Regions from separate parts of the Agrococcus sp. DT81.2 genome, predicted to be linked through region 4. Evidence: predicted binding sites of a transcription regulator. Region 4 holds the regulator's gene; each other region holds the start of a gene.
The links. Region 4 encodes HrcA, which represses chaperone genes, less so after heat shock. Its sites were predicted from a motif close to TTNGCACTCGNNNNNNNCGAGTGCNAA; they were not measured.
Positions count from the first base shown of each region.

Region 1: the regulator HrcA is predicted to act here: its motif matches at 1,117-1,143, upstream of groES (co-chaperone GroES).
Region 2: the regulator HrcA is predicted to act here: its motif matches at 2,320-2,346, upstream of ACLQ21_RS04050 (Hsp20/alpha crystallin family protein).
Region 3: the regulator HrcA is predicted to act here: its motif matches at 1,709-1,735, upstream of groL (chaperonin GroEL).

Region 1 covers NZ_JBNCLZ010000004.1:129,016-132,618, reverse strand. Annotated here, with positions in the region: gene ACLQ21_RS09235 (THUMP-like domain-containing protein) at 1-1,061, opposite strand, end outside; gene groES (co-chaperone GroES) at 1,217-1,513, shown strand; gene rarD (EamA family transporter RarD) at 1,582-2,493, shown strand; gene ACLQ21_RS09220 (AI-2E family transporter) at 2,510-3,603, opposite strand, start outside.
Region 2 covers NZ_JBNCLZ010000002.1:156,701-160,303, reverse strand. Annotated here, with positions in the region: gene ACLQ21_RS04060 (hypothetical protein) at 1-1,026, shown strand, start outside; gene ACLQ21_RS04055 (hypothetical protein) at 1,023-1,637, shown strand; gene ACLQ21_RS04050 (Hsp20/alpha crystallin family protein) at 1,735-2,220, opposite strand; gene ACLQ21_RS04045 (dihydrofolate reductase family protein) at 2,464-3,111, shown strand; gene ACLQ21_RS04040 (ABC transporter ATP-binding protein) at 3,238-3,603, shown strand, end outside.
Region 3 covers NZ_JBNCLZ010000006.1:1,619-5,221, reverse strand. Annotated here, with positions in the region: gene groL (chaperonin GroEL) at 51-1,670, opposite strand; gene ACLQ21_RS11860 (LytR C-terminal domain-containing protein) at 1,803-2,402, opposite strand; gene ACLQ21_RS11855 (DUF3263 domain-containing protein) at 2,399-2,779, opposite strand; gene msrB (peptide-methionine (R)-S-oxide reductase MsrB) at 2,853-3,254, shown strand; gene ACLQ21_RS11845 (DMT family transporter) at 3,376-3,603, opposite strand, start outside.
Region 4 covers NZ_JBNCLZ010000009.1:39,881-43,483, reverse strand. Annotated here, with positions in the region: gene ACLQ21_RS14520 (16S rRNA (uracil(1498)-N(3))-methyltransferase) at 1-134, opposite strand, end outside; gene dnaJ (molecular chaperone DnaJ) at 134-1,219, opposite strand; gene hrcA (heat-inducible transcriptional repressor HrcA) at 1,220-2,233, opposite strand; gene ACLQ21_RS14505 (DUF4870 domain-containing protein) at 2,424-3,383, shown strand; gene hemW (radical SAM family heme chaperone HemW) at 3,407-3,603, opposite strand, start outside.

The sequences.
Region 1 (3,603 bases), on a different contig from region 4:
GGGTCGACGTCGGCGCCGCGCTTCTTGATCTCGAGGTCGCCGATGCCCAGCTCCCGCATCCGCTGCGCGATCCTCCGCTCGTCGAGCGGCAGCGTCTCGCGCACCCGGAACGCCTGCACGAGCGGCGTCTCGACGAGGCTGTCGCCCGTGAGGTAGGCGAGGCCCGGGCTGACGCTCCTGGCGGAGAGCCGCTCCGCGAGCGCACCGATGAGCTCGGCGCGGATCACGGCGCCCGCGGGCTCGTAGAGCCACTCCCCGAGCGGGCCGGGCTCCGGGTGGCTCGCGTCGCCCGTGAGCTCCGCCGCCCCGCCGTCGGTGAGCACGAGCGCGCTGCGGGCGACGCTCGGCCGCGCGAGCGCGCCGGTCCAGACGACCGTCTCGACCGTCTCCAAGCCGTCCGTGACCCACTGGTGCTCCGCATCCATCGGCAGCAGGCCGCGATCGATGCCCGGCGCGAGCTTCACGCCGGACGAGTGTGCCGCCGCGCGGGCGAACACCGCGTCGAGCGCGGGGGACCAGTCGGCAGGGTCGTTCAGCCGCCGAGCGCCGTCGCGGCGAGCGGGGTCGAACCAGAGCGCCTCGGCGTCCACCGCGGTCTCGAGCGCGTCGCCGTGCAGCACCGTCGCGTGCCACGCGGCGAGGTTGAAGGCGGCGATCGCCGCCGTGACCTCGTCGCGCTCCACGGCCGTCACCTCGAGCCCGAGCGTCGCGAAGGCGAGCGCGTCGGCGCCGATGCCGCAGCCGAGGTCGGCCACCGAGACGATGCCGGCCCGACGCATCCGGCCGGCGTGGTGCGCTGCCACGCGCAGCCGAGTCGCCTGCTCGAGGCCCGCCTCGGTGAAGAGCAGCTCGCTGGCGAACTCGCCGAACTTCGCGCGGGCGCGCCGTCGCAGCCTCGCCTGCGACAGCACCGCGGTCACGAGCGCCGGGTCGTGGCCCTCGGCGCGCAGCCGTGCCACCTCGCGCACGACGTCGGAGCGGTCGTCGACCTGCACCTCGACGCGCTCGAGCAGCGCGAGGCCGTCCCTCGACAGCAGCAGTCGCAGCTCTTCGGCGTCCATCGCTCCAGTCAATCACCGTCGCGGCGGCGAGCGCGGCCGCCGCGGCGAGCACCGATTGGCACTCATGTTGACCGAGTGCCAATCGACCGCCTAGGCTTGCCCTGGCGTCCGACAGGTTCGGACGCGCCCCAGAGTCTGACAAGAAAGAGGCAACCGTGTCGGTTTCCATCAAGCCGCTCGAGGACCGCATCGTCATCAAGCAGGTCGAGGCAGAGACGACGACCGCGAGCGGTCTCGTCATCCCTGACACCGCCAAGGAGAAGCCCCAGGAGGGCGAGGTCGTGGCGGTCGGCCCCGGTCGCATCGACGACAACGGCAACCGTGTCCCGATCGATGTCGCCGTCGGCGACAAGGTGCTGTACTCCAAGTACGGCGGCACCGAGGTGAAGTTCGGCGCCGACGAGTACCTCGTGCTCTCGGCACGCGACGTGCTCGCCATCGTCGAGCGCTGACGCTCCACCGACCCAGTCGGCGGCGCCCCCTGCTGGGGGCGCCGTCTTCGTTCTTCCCAGGAGCAGCGATGAGCGAGCAGCGCACGAGGTCCGGCCTCTGGTACGCCGTCTTCGCGTACGCGTTCTGGGGCGTCGTGCCCGTCTACCTCCAGCTGACGAAGGGGATCGACGGCTTCGAGCTGATCGGCTGGCGCGTCATCGCGTCGGTCGCCGTCGCGTTCGCCCTCGTCGCGATGACGCGCGGCTGGGGTCGGCTGCGCGGCATCCTCCGCAGCCGGCGCGACACCTGGACGCTCGTGATCGCGGGCAACGCCGTGCTCATCAACTGGACGGCGTTCATCGTCGGGGTGCTCGCCGACAAGGTGCTCGAGACGAGCCTCGGCTACTTCCTCAACCCGCTCGTGAGCGTCGTGCTCGCGGTGCTCTTCCTGGGCGAGCGGCTCCGGCGCGCGCAGTGGGTCGCGGTCGGGCTCGGCGCCGTGGGCGTGCTCGTGATGATCATCGGCTACGGCGAGGTGCCGTGGATCGGTTTGACCGTCGCGCTCTCCTTCGGCGTCTACGGCCTCATCAAGAAGCGCGTCGGCGGATCCGTGGATGCGCTATCGGGCTTCACCGTCGAGACCGTCGCCGCACTGCCCGCGTCGCTCGTGATGCTCGCCGTCGCCATCAGCATCAACGGCGTGACGGTGGGTGCCAACGGCGCGGCCGGCATCTGGGCCACCGCCGGCATCGGCCTCGTCACCGCCATCCCGCTGCTCGCCTTCGCGTCCGCAGCGCGCCGCATCTCGCTCACCGCGCTCGCGTTCACGCAGTACCTCGCGCCGATCATCTCGTTCCTCTTCGGCGCCTTCGTGATGCTGGAGCCCATGCCGCTCGAGCGCTGGATCGGCTTCGCGCTCGTGTGGGCGTCGCTCGCGCTCGTCTCGGTCGACCTGCTCGGCCGCCGCATGCGACGGCCCCGCGTGGCACCCGCGGCCTGACGCCCGCGCGACGCCGCTACGCGACCTCCGGCCGCTTCTGCCGGAACATCCGCGCCGGCCTGTCATGGCCGTCCCAGACCTGCACGATGCCCCACGCGACCGCGGCGATCGGCACCGACAGCACCGCGCCGACGATGCCGCCGAGCACGGTGCCGATCGTGAGGGCGATGAGGACGACCAACGCGTGGAGGCGCAGCGACCTGCCCATGACGACGGGCTGGAGGAAGTTGCCCTCGAGCTGGTTGACGAGGATGACCGCACCGAGGACGATCAGCGCGACGACCTCGCCGTTGGCGACGAGCGCGACGAGCGTCGCGAGCGCGCCTGCGACGGTCGCGCCGACGAGCGGCACGAACGCGAGCAGGAAGACCAGCACCGCGAGCGGCAGGGCGAGGGGCACCTGCGCGAAGGCGAGCACGAGGCCGATGCCGACCGCGTCCACCGCCGCGATGAGCGCGGTGCCGCGCACATAGCCGCCGAGCGTCTCGACCGTCTTCTCTCCGATGCGCTTGCCACGCGCGTATCGCTCGCCCTCGAACGGGCGCAGCATGAACTCCCAGATCGCGGGCCCGTCCTTGAGGAAGAAGAACAGGACGACCACCATGAGCGCGAAGCCGGTGAGGAAGTTCGCGGCGGCGCTCACACCGGCGAGGGCGCCCGAGCCGAACTGGGCGCTCGTGAGGAAGTCGATGATCGCGTCGCGGCCCTGCTGGATCTGCTCCGCCGTCGGCGCGAACGGCAGCGTGGAGACCCACTCGATCACCCTGTCGATGCCCTCCGACGCCTGCGCGACGAGATCGTCGAGCTGCGACCGCACGGCGTTGACGATGAGCCACCCGACGGCGCTGAGCACAGCGACGATCGCGAGCAGCGCGATGGCGGTCGCGAGCGCGCTCGGCACGCCCCTCCGCCGCATCCAGCGCATCGCCGGAGCGAAGGCGGATGCGAGGATGAGCGCGATCGTCACCGGGATCATCACGAGCGTCAGCTGGGTCATCGCGAAGACGAGGCCCGCGACCGCGACGACGACGATGATGCCCTGCAGCGCCCTCGTGGCGAACCGGCCGAAGCTGTCGCCCCAGACCGACGGCGTCGCGACCGGCACGCGGA
Region 2 (3,603 bases), on a different contig from region 4:
GAGGAGCGCGCGCGGCTGCGGCGCGAGCGGCTGGCGCTGGGTCCGGTCATCGTGCAGCCCCAGGTCGTCGCCAACCCCGCCGCTGGTCTTGCGCCGCAGGGGGCGATGCTGCCGCCCGGCTTCGTGCCCGCGGTCGCCGAATCGATGCCGCAGCGGCTCGTGCCGAGCGGCTTCGGCCAACCGCCGTACGGCCAGCCGCCATCCGGGCAGCTCGGCGATGGCCTGTCGCCGTACGCCCAGCCGGCCTACGGTCCGCCGGCCTATGGTGCACCGGCCTACGCCCAGCCGGGCTACGGCATGCCGTCGTACGGTGCACAGCCGCCGTACGGCCTGCCCGTCTACCCCCAGGTCGTCATGCTGCCGCCGCGCATCCGCTGGTCGAAGCGACAGCGTGCTGCCGCGCTCCTCAGCTCGTGGGTCGGGCAGACGCTCATGGCGCTCGCGACCCACTTCCTCACGACGTTCTTCCTGATCGTCGGCTTCGCGTTCCTCCTGCACGTCTCCGGCGACGACGTCGCCGAGTTCGAGGCCGACTCGTTCACGACGGTCGTGTCGCTCTGGTCGACTCCCGATCGGGTCTGGGCGACGGCGCTCATCGGGCTGCTGATCGGCGGCGGCATCCTCGCGCTTGGCTGGTTGACGAACGCGCTCTGGGCGAAGTCGGCGGGGCTCGCGAAGCCGCACCGCTCGACGTGGCTCGCGTGGCTCTGCACGACGGCGGCGACCGGGCTCGTCGGCCTCCTCGTCTGGCCGATGGCGCTGTTCGGCAGCCTCTTCTTCATCGTCGCGGCGAGCTCGGCGTCGTTGACGGTCGGCTCGATGTGGACGGCGCTGTTCACGCTCCTCGCCATCGCGATCGCGCTCACCGGCGGCGTGGGACTGCTGTTCGGCTGGCTGTACCTCGCCTCCGCACGACCGCGCATCGACTTCGCCGCGCTCGCCGAGGCAGAGGAGGCCGAGGCTCGCGCCCGCGACGAGGCGGAGCTCACCCGGGTGCAGCTGCGCGGCGACCCGGCTCGGCGATGAGCGTCGCGCGTCGCGCCGCATCGCCGGATCCGCTCGACGCCGAGCAGCGGACGGCGGTGCGCCGAGCCGGCGCGACCGGCCTCGCGCTCGTCGGGGCCGGCGCGAGCCTCGTCTGGGGGCTGCTGGTCGCGGCGCTCGTGCTGCTGATCGTGCGCTCCGCCGTCATCGACCTGTTCGACGACGTCGAGTGGGGTCGCTCGGTCGTCGACTGGATCGAGCAGCTCGACGTCACCCCTCTTGCGCCGCTCGTGCTGGGTCTCGTGCTGCTCGCCGTCGGCGCGATGGCGCTCGGATGCTGGCTCAGCACGCGACGGATGCGCCGTGCTGGCGTGCCGGAGGCCGCCGCCGTCACGCTCCGCGGCGCCGCCCTCGGCACCGCGCTGCAAGCGGTGCTGTCGACGCTCTCGAGCTGGCTGCTCGGGCTCGTCGTGCTGCTCACCGGCGTGGTCGGCTTCTGGCTCATCACGGCCGTCTACGTCGTCGGCTCGATCATCGCGTCGACGCTCATCGGCTGGCTCGCGGGGCCTCGCACGTGGCTCGCGATCGCCCGCCGTGAGGCGCGGCGGGCGGCCGGTACGCATCCGCCGCTCAGCAGTGCAGCGCCGGGTTAACCGCCTCACCGCGTGACGGCCGCGCCCCGTGCGCGCCCGCACACGCGGCGGCGCCCCCGTCCGCGGGGACGGGGGCGCCGCATCGGCCGTGCGACCGCTATCCCTCCGACGAGCTGCTCGCACCCGCCGTGGCCTCGCTCTGCTGCGAGCCGCCGGTGCTGATCGCCGACTGGCGATCGCGCTGCTCGACCGTGATCTTGCGGGGCTTCGCCCGCTCGGCGACCGGGATCGTGAGCATCAGCACGCCGTGCTCGTAGTGCGCCTGGATCTGCTCCAGGTCGACATCGTTGCCGAGCCCCAGCTGCCGCATGTAGCGGCCAGCCGGACGCTCCTGCGCGAGCCACTGCGCGCCGTCGGCGGAGCCGATCGTGCGCTCGGCCTGGATCGTCAGCGTGTTGGCGTCGACGTTCAGGTCGATCGAGCCCGGGTCGACACCCGGCAGGTCGACGTTCACGATGTAGTGATCGCCGGCACGGTACAGATCCATCGGCATCCAGCTCGAGGATCGCTCCGTGCCTCCGCTCGTCATCAGCCGAGCGGCCATGCGGTCCATCTCACGGAACGGGTCGAAGGTCAGTGCCATTGACAACCACCTCCTTGAGCGACGGGCCGCCGCCCCTGTGCGACGGTCCCCTGTGTCTGTGGCAGCCCCGGGGGGTCTGCCCCTCGGAGCGCAGCCAGATTAGCACTCGCGCAGTGCGAGTGCCAGTCGTTTTCAGCGGATTCACGGGCAGATCTGACCTCTTGCGAAGCGTTCCGTTACGGCGCATGCTCGGTTCGTCGCGGCCGCGCCGATGCCGCCGCGCGAGGATCGAGGGAGCGCAGCATGCGACTGATCGCGCACGAGTTCATGACGCTGGACGGCGTGATGCAGGGCCCCGGCGGGGCGGAGGAGGACACGAGCGGTGGGTTCCGGTACGGCGGATGGGTCGCCCCGGCCTTCGACGACACGGTCGGCGAGGTCGTCACGGGCTGGTTCGCGAGGACCGACGCCCTGCTGTTCGGCCGCGTCACCTACGGGATGATGGCCGAGTACTGGCCGCAGGTGACCGACCCCGACGACCCGGTCGCGCAGCGGCTCAACACCGCGCCGAAGCACGTCGTCTCGACGACGCTCAGCCAGGCGGATGCGTCGTGGCACGGCACCGAGAGCGTCATCGCGGACGACGTGGTGGCACGCATCCGCGCCCTCAAGGATTCCGGCGACGGCGAGCTCCAGGTGCACGGCTCGTGGCAGCTGCTGCAGACGCTGATCGCGGAGGACCTGCTCGACGAGCTGCGCCTCATCGTCTTCCCGACGGTCGTCGGCCCGGGCAAGCGGCTCTTCCACGACGTCGCCCGCCCATCCGGATTCGACGTGACCGATGTGCGCGTCGCCGACAGCGGCGCGGTCGCGATGACGCTCACCCCGGCCCCCTTCCGCACCGCGACCTACGTCGTCGTCGACGGCAAGGAGGTGCAGGTCGGGGAGTAGGCGCGCGGGGAGGACTCCGGCCAACCACCCCGAAGGGTAGGGCCAACCCCCGCACGCACCGCACGCCGCGACGAGACGATCGACGTGCTGCGACAGCCGCAGCCCACGAATCGAGGAGCGGCGCGCATGCCAGACCTGGTGCTCGAAGCAGAGTCCATCCACAAGTCCTACGGGCACGGCGCCGGCCGCTTCGACGCGCTCAAGGGGGTGTCGCTGCGCATCGGCCGCGGGGAGTCCGTCGCGATCGTCGGCAAGAGCGGCTCGGGCAAGTCGACGCTCATGCACATCCTGGCGCTGCTCGACGCGCCCGACCAGGGCGCGCTGCTCGTGGAGGGCGCGGATGCCGCCACCCTCGGCGCCGCGGAGATCCACCGGCTGCGCAACCGAGACTTCGGGTTCGTCTTCCAGCAGTTCTTCCTCGTGCCCGACGCGTCGGTGCTCGAGAACGTCGTGCTGCCGCTGAAGATCGCTGGCGTCGGCAAGCGGGAGCGC
Region 3 (3,603 bases), on a different contig from region 4:
GGCAAAGGGCCCCAGCATTACTGCTGGGGCCCTCCGCTGTGTAGGACTGCTTAGAAGTCCATGCCACCCGTGGGGTCAGCCGGCATGGCCGGCGACTTCTCGGGCTTGTCGGCGACGACGGCCTCGGTCGTGAGGAAGAGGCCGGCGATCGACGCGGCGTTGGCCAGCGCAGAGCGCGTGACCTTCACCGGGTCGGCGATGCCCGCAGCGAGCATGTCGACGTACTCGCCCGTCGCTGCGTTGAGGCCCCAGCCCACCTCGAGGCCGCGGACCTTCTCGGCCACGACGCCCGGCTCGAGACCGGCGTTGAGCGCGATCTGCTTGAGCGGCGCGTCGACGGCCACGCGCACGATGTTCGCGCCCGTCGCCTCGTCACCCGTGAGCTCGAGGCCCTCGAACGCGGTCTTCGCGGCCTGGATGAGCGCGACGCCACCACCGGCGACGATGCCCTCCTCGACGGCAGCCTTCGCGTTGCGGACGGCGTCCTCGATGCGGTGCTTGCGCTCCTTGAGCTCAACCTCGGTCGCCGCACCCGCCTTGATGACGGCCACGCCGCCGGCGAGCTTCGCGAGGCGCTCCTGGAGCTTCTCGCGGTCGTAGTCGCTGTCGGTGTTCTCGATCTCCTGGCGGATCTGGCGCACGCGGCCGGCGATGGCCTCGGCCTCACCCGCACCCTCGACGATGGTCGTCTCGTCCTTCGTGATGACGACCTTGCGTGCACGACCCAGCAGGTCGAGCGTCGCGTTCTCGAGCTTGAGGCCGACCTCCTCGGAGATGACCTGGCCGCCCGTGAGGATCGCCATGTCGGCGAGCATCGCCTTGCGGCGGTCGCCGAAGCCGGGAGCCTTGACGGCGACCGACTTGAAGATGCCGCGGATCTTGTTGACGACGAGCGTCGCAAGCGCCTCGCCCTCGACGTCCTCGGCGATGATGACGAGCTGCTTGCCCGACTGGATCACCTTGTCGACGACCGGGAGGAGGTCCTTGATGTTCGAGATCTTCGAGTTGACGATCAGGATGTACGGGTCCTCGAAGACCGTCTCCTGGCGCTCGGGGTCCGTCACGAAGTACTGCGACAGGAAGCCCTTGTCGAAGCGCATGCCCTCGGTCAGCTCGAGCTCGGTGCCGAAGGTGTTCGACTCCTCGACGGTGACGACGCCCTCCTTGCCGACCTTGTCGATGGCCTCGGCGATGAGCGCGCCGATCTCCTCGTCCGCGGCCGAGATCGAGGCGGTGGCAGCGATCTCCTCCTTGGTCTCGACCTCCTTCGCGTTCGCGAGCAGCTGCTGGCTCACCGCGGCGGTGGCCTTCTCGATGCCGCGCTTGAGGCTGATGGGGTCGGCGCCAGCGGCGACGTTGCGGAGGCCCTCGCGGACCAGCGCCTGAGCGAGGACGGTGGCCGTCGTCGTGCCGTCACCGGCGACGTCGTCGGTCTTCTTCGCGACCTCCTTGACGAGCTCGGCGCCGATCTTCTCGAAGGGCTCCTCGAGCTCGATCTCCTTGGCGATCGAGACGCCGTCGTTCGTGATGGTGGGGGCGCCCCACTTCTTCTCGAGCACGACGTTGCGGCCGCGCGGGCCGAGGGTCACCTTCACCGCGTCGGCGAGCGTGTTGAGTCCACGCTCCAGCCCGCGGCGGGCCTCCTCGTTGAATGCGATCATCTTTGCCATTGCAGTCTTCGTCCCTCCTGGACGCTGTGGACGTTCAATTGGCACTCCAGCAGAGGGAGTGCCAGGCCCAAGTCTGGCACTCGGCACCCACGAGTGCAAGCCGCAGCGGGACGGCGGCGCGGTGGATGCGCGTCAGGGCGCGGAGGGCGTCGGCGCGTGCTCGATGTCGCCGTCGTCGTTCGGCTCTGCGCTCGGCACCGCGCCCGGCGCATCCGTGCCGAGCACGATGGTGATCGGCGAGCCCGAGACGCGGCCGTCGGACTGCCGAGCCTCGCCGACGCCGAGCTGCTGCGCGAGCCCGCGGGCGACCGGCGCGAGCGCTGGCTCGTCGAACCAGACGACGGTGCGCTCGCCCACCTCGGTGGCGGATGCGGTGGCGACGACGTCCCAGCCCGCGTCCGACAGCGCCTGGCCGACGCCCGCCGCGACGGAGAGCTCGCCCGTGCCGTCCAGCACGGTGATGCTCGCGTCGAGGGAAGGGTCGATCTGCGCGGGATCGGTGACGACGGGCGGCTGCTCCGTCGCCGAGGGCTCGGGCAGGGGCTCGACCCGCAGGCGGTCGAGCAGGAAGAGCCCGACGGCCGTCAGCACGATCGCCGCGGCGAGCGCACCCAGCAGGATCGCCCAGCGGGGCCAGCGCGTGACGGAGCCGGATCGGTGCGCGCCGACGCGGTTGGTGACGGAGCGCTGCGTGCCGGAGCGTCGCGTGCCGGAGGGCTGGTCGCGGCTCATGCGCCGTCGCGCAGTCGCAGCAGCCGGCGCACGAGCATGGGGTCGTGGTGCAGCGCCTCGGGCGTCTCGAGCGCGGCGTCGAGCACCTGGTAGTAGCGGGTCGTCGACCAGCCGAACTCGGCGCGGATGGCGCGCGCCTTCGCCCCGCCGTGGCTCGTCCAGCCCGCCTCGAACTCGAGCACGGTGCGGATGCGCTCAGCTCGGGCCCGTGCGAGGTCGTCGCGACCCGCGCGGTCGGCGCCGGCCGACGCATCCGTCGTGTCGGTGGCCGCGGGCACGATGTCGAGCGCATCGCCTGCCGCCTCCGCCGCCGCGAATGCGAGGGCGGCGGCCTCGTCGGCGGTGCCCTGCCTGCGGATGCGCGGCTCGGTCGGCATGGCTCCGATCCTAGGCGGCGGCCCATGTTCTGCCCGCCGCGAAACGCGAGCGAGCGCGGCGTAGCATCGTGGCATGACCGATCGAATCGAACGCTCCGACTCAGAGTGGCGCGAGGCCCTCGCCCCCGACGCCTACAGGGTGCTGCGCGAGGCGGGCACGGAGCGCCCGTGGACCGGCGCGCTGCTCGATGAGCAGCGCCAAGGCGTCTACGCGTGCGGCGCGTGCGGCAACGAGCTGTTCCGCGACGAGACGAAGTTCGACGCCGGCTGCGGCTGGCCGAGCTTCTACGAGACCGTCCGCGAGGACGCCGTCGAGCTCATCGAGGACCGCTCGCTCGGGATGGTGCGCACCGAGGTGCGCTGCGCGAAGTGCGGCAGCCACCTGGGCCACCTCTTCGACGACGCCCCGCAGACGCCGACGGGCGACCGCTTCTGCATGAACTCCGTCGCGCTGAGCTTCACGCCCGAGTCCTGACGCGCGGCGGCGCATCCGCCTGCGAGCGCTCGGCGACTCGCCCTCTCCGAAGGGGACCTCATCCACCGTTCGGGACCCGGTGCACCGGGTCCCCTTCGGTGGATGAGGTCCCCTTCGGCGGTCAGCCGCGGCCGGCCGACGCGCTGCGGGCCGCCGCACGCCGGGGGCGGCGGATCGCCGAGACGGCCACCGCCACGATCGTCAGCGCCGCGCCCAGCAGCGACCAGATCGTCACGGCGTGGCCCGCCGGGAACGCGATGTCGAGCAGCACCGAGGCGATGACCTGCCCGCAGATCACGCCGAGCCCCATGGTGAGCACGCCCAGGTGGTGCACGGCGACCGACATGAG
Region 4 (3,603 bases):
TCGCTCACGAGCACGCGCTCGCCGCGACGCATCCGCGAGACGACGGCGGCGTGGTGCGCCTCCTCCCCCGTGAGCGTCACCACGTCGCCAGCGGCTGCGCCCTCGAGCGCGTCATGCCAGTAGCAGTGGGCCATCAGATGCGGAGGCGGTCGCGCATCTTCGCGAACAGGCCCTGCTTGAACTGCGCGAGGTGCGGCGCCGGCGCCTTGGTGCGATCGCGCAACTCTCGCAGCAGCTCCTCGGTGCGGCGGTCGAGCCGCTGCGGCGTCACCACCTGCACGCCGAGCTTGAGGTCGCCCCGCCCCGCTCCGCGCAGGCGCGTGACGCCGCGGTCGGCGACCGTCAGCACGTCGCCCGACTGCGTGCCGGGCCGCACCTCGACCTCGACCGGACCGTCGATGGCCTCGACGCGCGCTCGCGCACCGAGCGCCGCATCCGGCATCGACACCTCGAGCGTGGCGAGCAGGTCGTCGCCCGAGCGGCTGAACACCTCGTGGTGGCGCACGTTGATCTCGAGGTAGAGCGTGCCGGCGGGGCCGCCCGCCTCGCCGACCTCGCCCTGGCCGGGCAGCTGGATGCGCAGGCCGGTGTCGACGCCCGCGGGGATGTCGACCGGGATGGTGCGCTCGGCGCGCACGCGGCCGTGGCCGGCGCACGTCTGGCACGGATGCGGGATGACGGTGCCGTAGCCCTGGCAGACCGCGCACGGCTGGCTCGTGACGACGTTGCCGAGCAGCGAGCGCACCTGCCGCTGCACGTGGCCGGAGCCGCCGCACATCGAGCAGCGCTCCGGGTTCGTGCCCGGCGCGGTGCAGGCGCCGCCGCACGTCTCGCACAGCACGGCCGTCTGCACGCGCAGCTCACGGTGCACACCGAAGACGACGTCGGCGAGATCGAGGTCGACGCGCAGCAGGCTGTCCTGCCCCGCCTGCCGCCGCGAGCGTGGGCCCTGGGAGCGGCCGCCGCCGAAGAACTGCTCGAAGATGTCACCGAAGCCGAACGCCCCCGCGCCGGCCGACGGGCCCCGGTCGTACTCCGCGCGCGACTGCGGGTCGCCGAGCACGTCGTACGCGTGCGTGACGGTCTTGAATCGCTCCGCGGCGTCCTCGCTCGGGTTGACGTCGGGGTGCAGCTCGCGAGCGAGCCTGCGGTACGCCTTCTTGATCTCGTCCTGGCCGGCGTCGCGCGCGACGCCGAGGGTCTCGTAGTGGTCAGTCACTCAGTCCTCGCTCAGCAGCCGCGTCAGGTAGCGCGCAACTGCGCGCACCGCGGCCATGTTTCCTGCGTAGTCCATCCGGGTCGGGCCCAGCACGCCCACATGCCCCTCGAGCCGCGAGTCGCTGTACGTCGACGCCACGACGGCGGCCTCCCCCAGCGGTCCCGACAGCTCGCGGCCGATGCGGGTCGTCACCTCGCCCTCCGCGCCCATCTCGTCGAACAGCCGCAGCAGCGTCACCTGCTCCTCGATCGCGTCGAGCACCGGCGTGACGCGGCCGTGGAAGTCGCGCTCCTCGCGCACGAGGTGCGAGGCGCCTGCCATGACGATGCGGTCGCCGCCCGCGGCCTGCAGCATCTCGGTGAGCGCGTGCGCGACGGCCGCGGTCGCGGTCTGCAGCGCGGGCGGGGCGGATGCGGCGGCCGACGACAACCGCTCGACGGCGTCGGTGGGCGAGAGCTCGGCGACCGTCTCGGTGAACGCGCGACCGAGCGCGGTCGCCTGCTCGGGCTCGATGCGCTGCTGCGCGTCGAGCACCCGCTGCTCGACGCGGCCGGAGTCGAGGATCAGCACGGCCAGCAGCCGCGTCTCCGCGACGGCGACGAGCTCGACCCGGCGCACGCCCGCGGGGCGGCGCATCGGCACCTGCACGAGCGCGACCTGGTTCGTGAGGCTCGAGAGGAGCCTGGCGGTGCGGGCGAGCACGTCGTCGCGGTCGACCGCCTCGTCGAGGAACCGCGCGATGGCCATCCGCTGCGCCGGCGTGAGCGGCTGCATGCGCTGCAGCCGGTCGACGAACACCCGGTAGCCCTTGTCGGTCGGCACCCGCCCGGAGGACGTGTGCGGGGCGACGATGAGCTCCTCCTCCTCGAGGAGCGCCATGTCGTTGCGGATGGTGGCGGCGGAGACGCCGAACGCGTGCCGCTCGACGATCGACTTCGAGCCGACCGGCTCCCGCATGGCGACGTAGTCCTGCACGATCGCGCGGAGCACGTCGAGACCGCGATCCGAGACCATCCGCGCTCCCCTCGTCCGTGGGCACCGCATCCGCTCCCGGACGCGGCACAGCTCTGCTTGGCACTCTCGTCTACTGACTGCCAATCCTACCGCGCGCCGCGGCCGTTCGGATGGCATGCACAGCCGTTCGGGCGGACAATGGGCCCGCGATAGGTCCCGCGCACCGCGAGGCACACACGAAAGGCACGCCATGTCCGATCCCAACGCTCCCCGTGGGGAGCAGCCAGATCCGTCCGAGCAGCCCGTCGATGGCTTCGCCGTGACGGACGAGCAGCACGCCGCTCCCAGCGCCCCCGCGGCGCCCGGCGTCGGCCAGCCCGCGCAGTCGTTCTCCTCCCCCGCCGTCACGCCCGAGGCGCCCGGCCAGCCCGCCTTCAGCACCGACGGCCAGGGGTGGCAGCACGGCCAGCAGCACCCCGGCCAGCCCTCCGCGCCGCAGTTCGGCGAGCAGCCCACCGGCGGCGCGAGCGCCGCGCCGCGACCGGGCGAGCACGCGTCCGCGCCGCAGCCGCAGTCCGGGCAGCCCCAGTACGGGCAGCCCCAGCACGGGCAACCGCCGTACGGGCAGCCCCAGCACGGGCAGCCGCAGCACGGGCAGGGTCAGCCCGGCCAGCCGCCGTTCGGGCAGCCGGGTCAGCCTCCCTACGGCCAGCCGCAGTACGGGGCGGGGCAGCCGCAGTACGGCGGGCAGCCCCAGTACGGCGCGGGCCAGCCCCCGTACGGCGGCCAGCCGCAGTACGGCGCCCCCGGGCAGCCGCAGTACGCGGCCGCCGCCCCGATGTCGCCCGTCGACGAGAAGAACGCCGGCATGTGGGGGCACCTCTCGGGCCTCTCGACGATCGTCACCGGCGGCTTCGGCGGCTGGATCGGCCCGCTCATCGTCTACATGATCTACAAGGACCGCAGCGCGTTCGCGAAGCAGGAGTCGAAGGAGGCGCTGAACTTCGGCATCTTCATGACGATCCTCGCGATCGGCATCCTCATCGTCGGCTCGATCCTCGCGCTCGTGACGCTCGGCATCCTCGCGTTCCTGCCGGCGCTCTACTGGGTGCCGGGACTCCTGCAGGTGATCTTCGCGATCATCGGCGGCGTCCGGGTCAACAACGGCGGCTCGTACCGCTACCCGTTCAACTGGCGGATGATCAAGTAGCGCGAGCCCTCAGAGCCTGAGCCTCAGGGCAGCAGTCGCCGCACCACCGCGTCGGCCAGGAGCCGCCCTCGCAGCGTCGGGACCACCCGGCCGGCGAGGGCGGCTCTTCCGTCGACGAGGTCGTCGGCGATGAGCCCCGCGACCGCGCTGCGGCCCTCGGGCTCGAGCACGTCGATCGGCAGGCCGCCGGCGATGCGCGACTCGAGCAGCACGCGCTCGA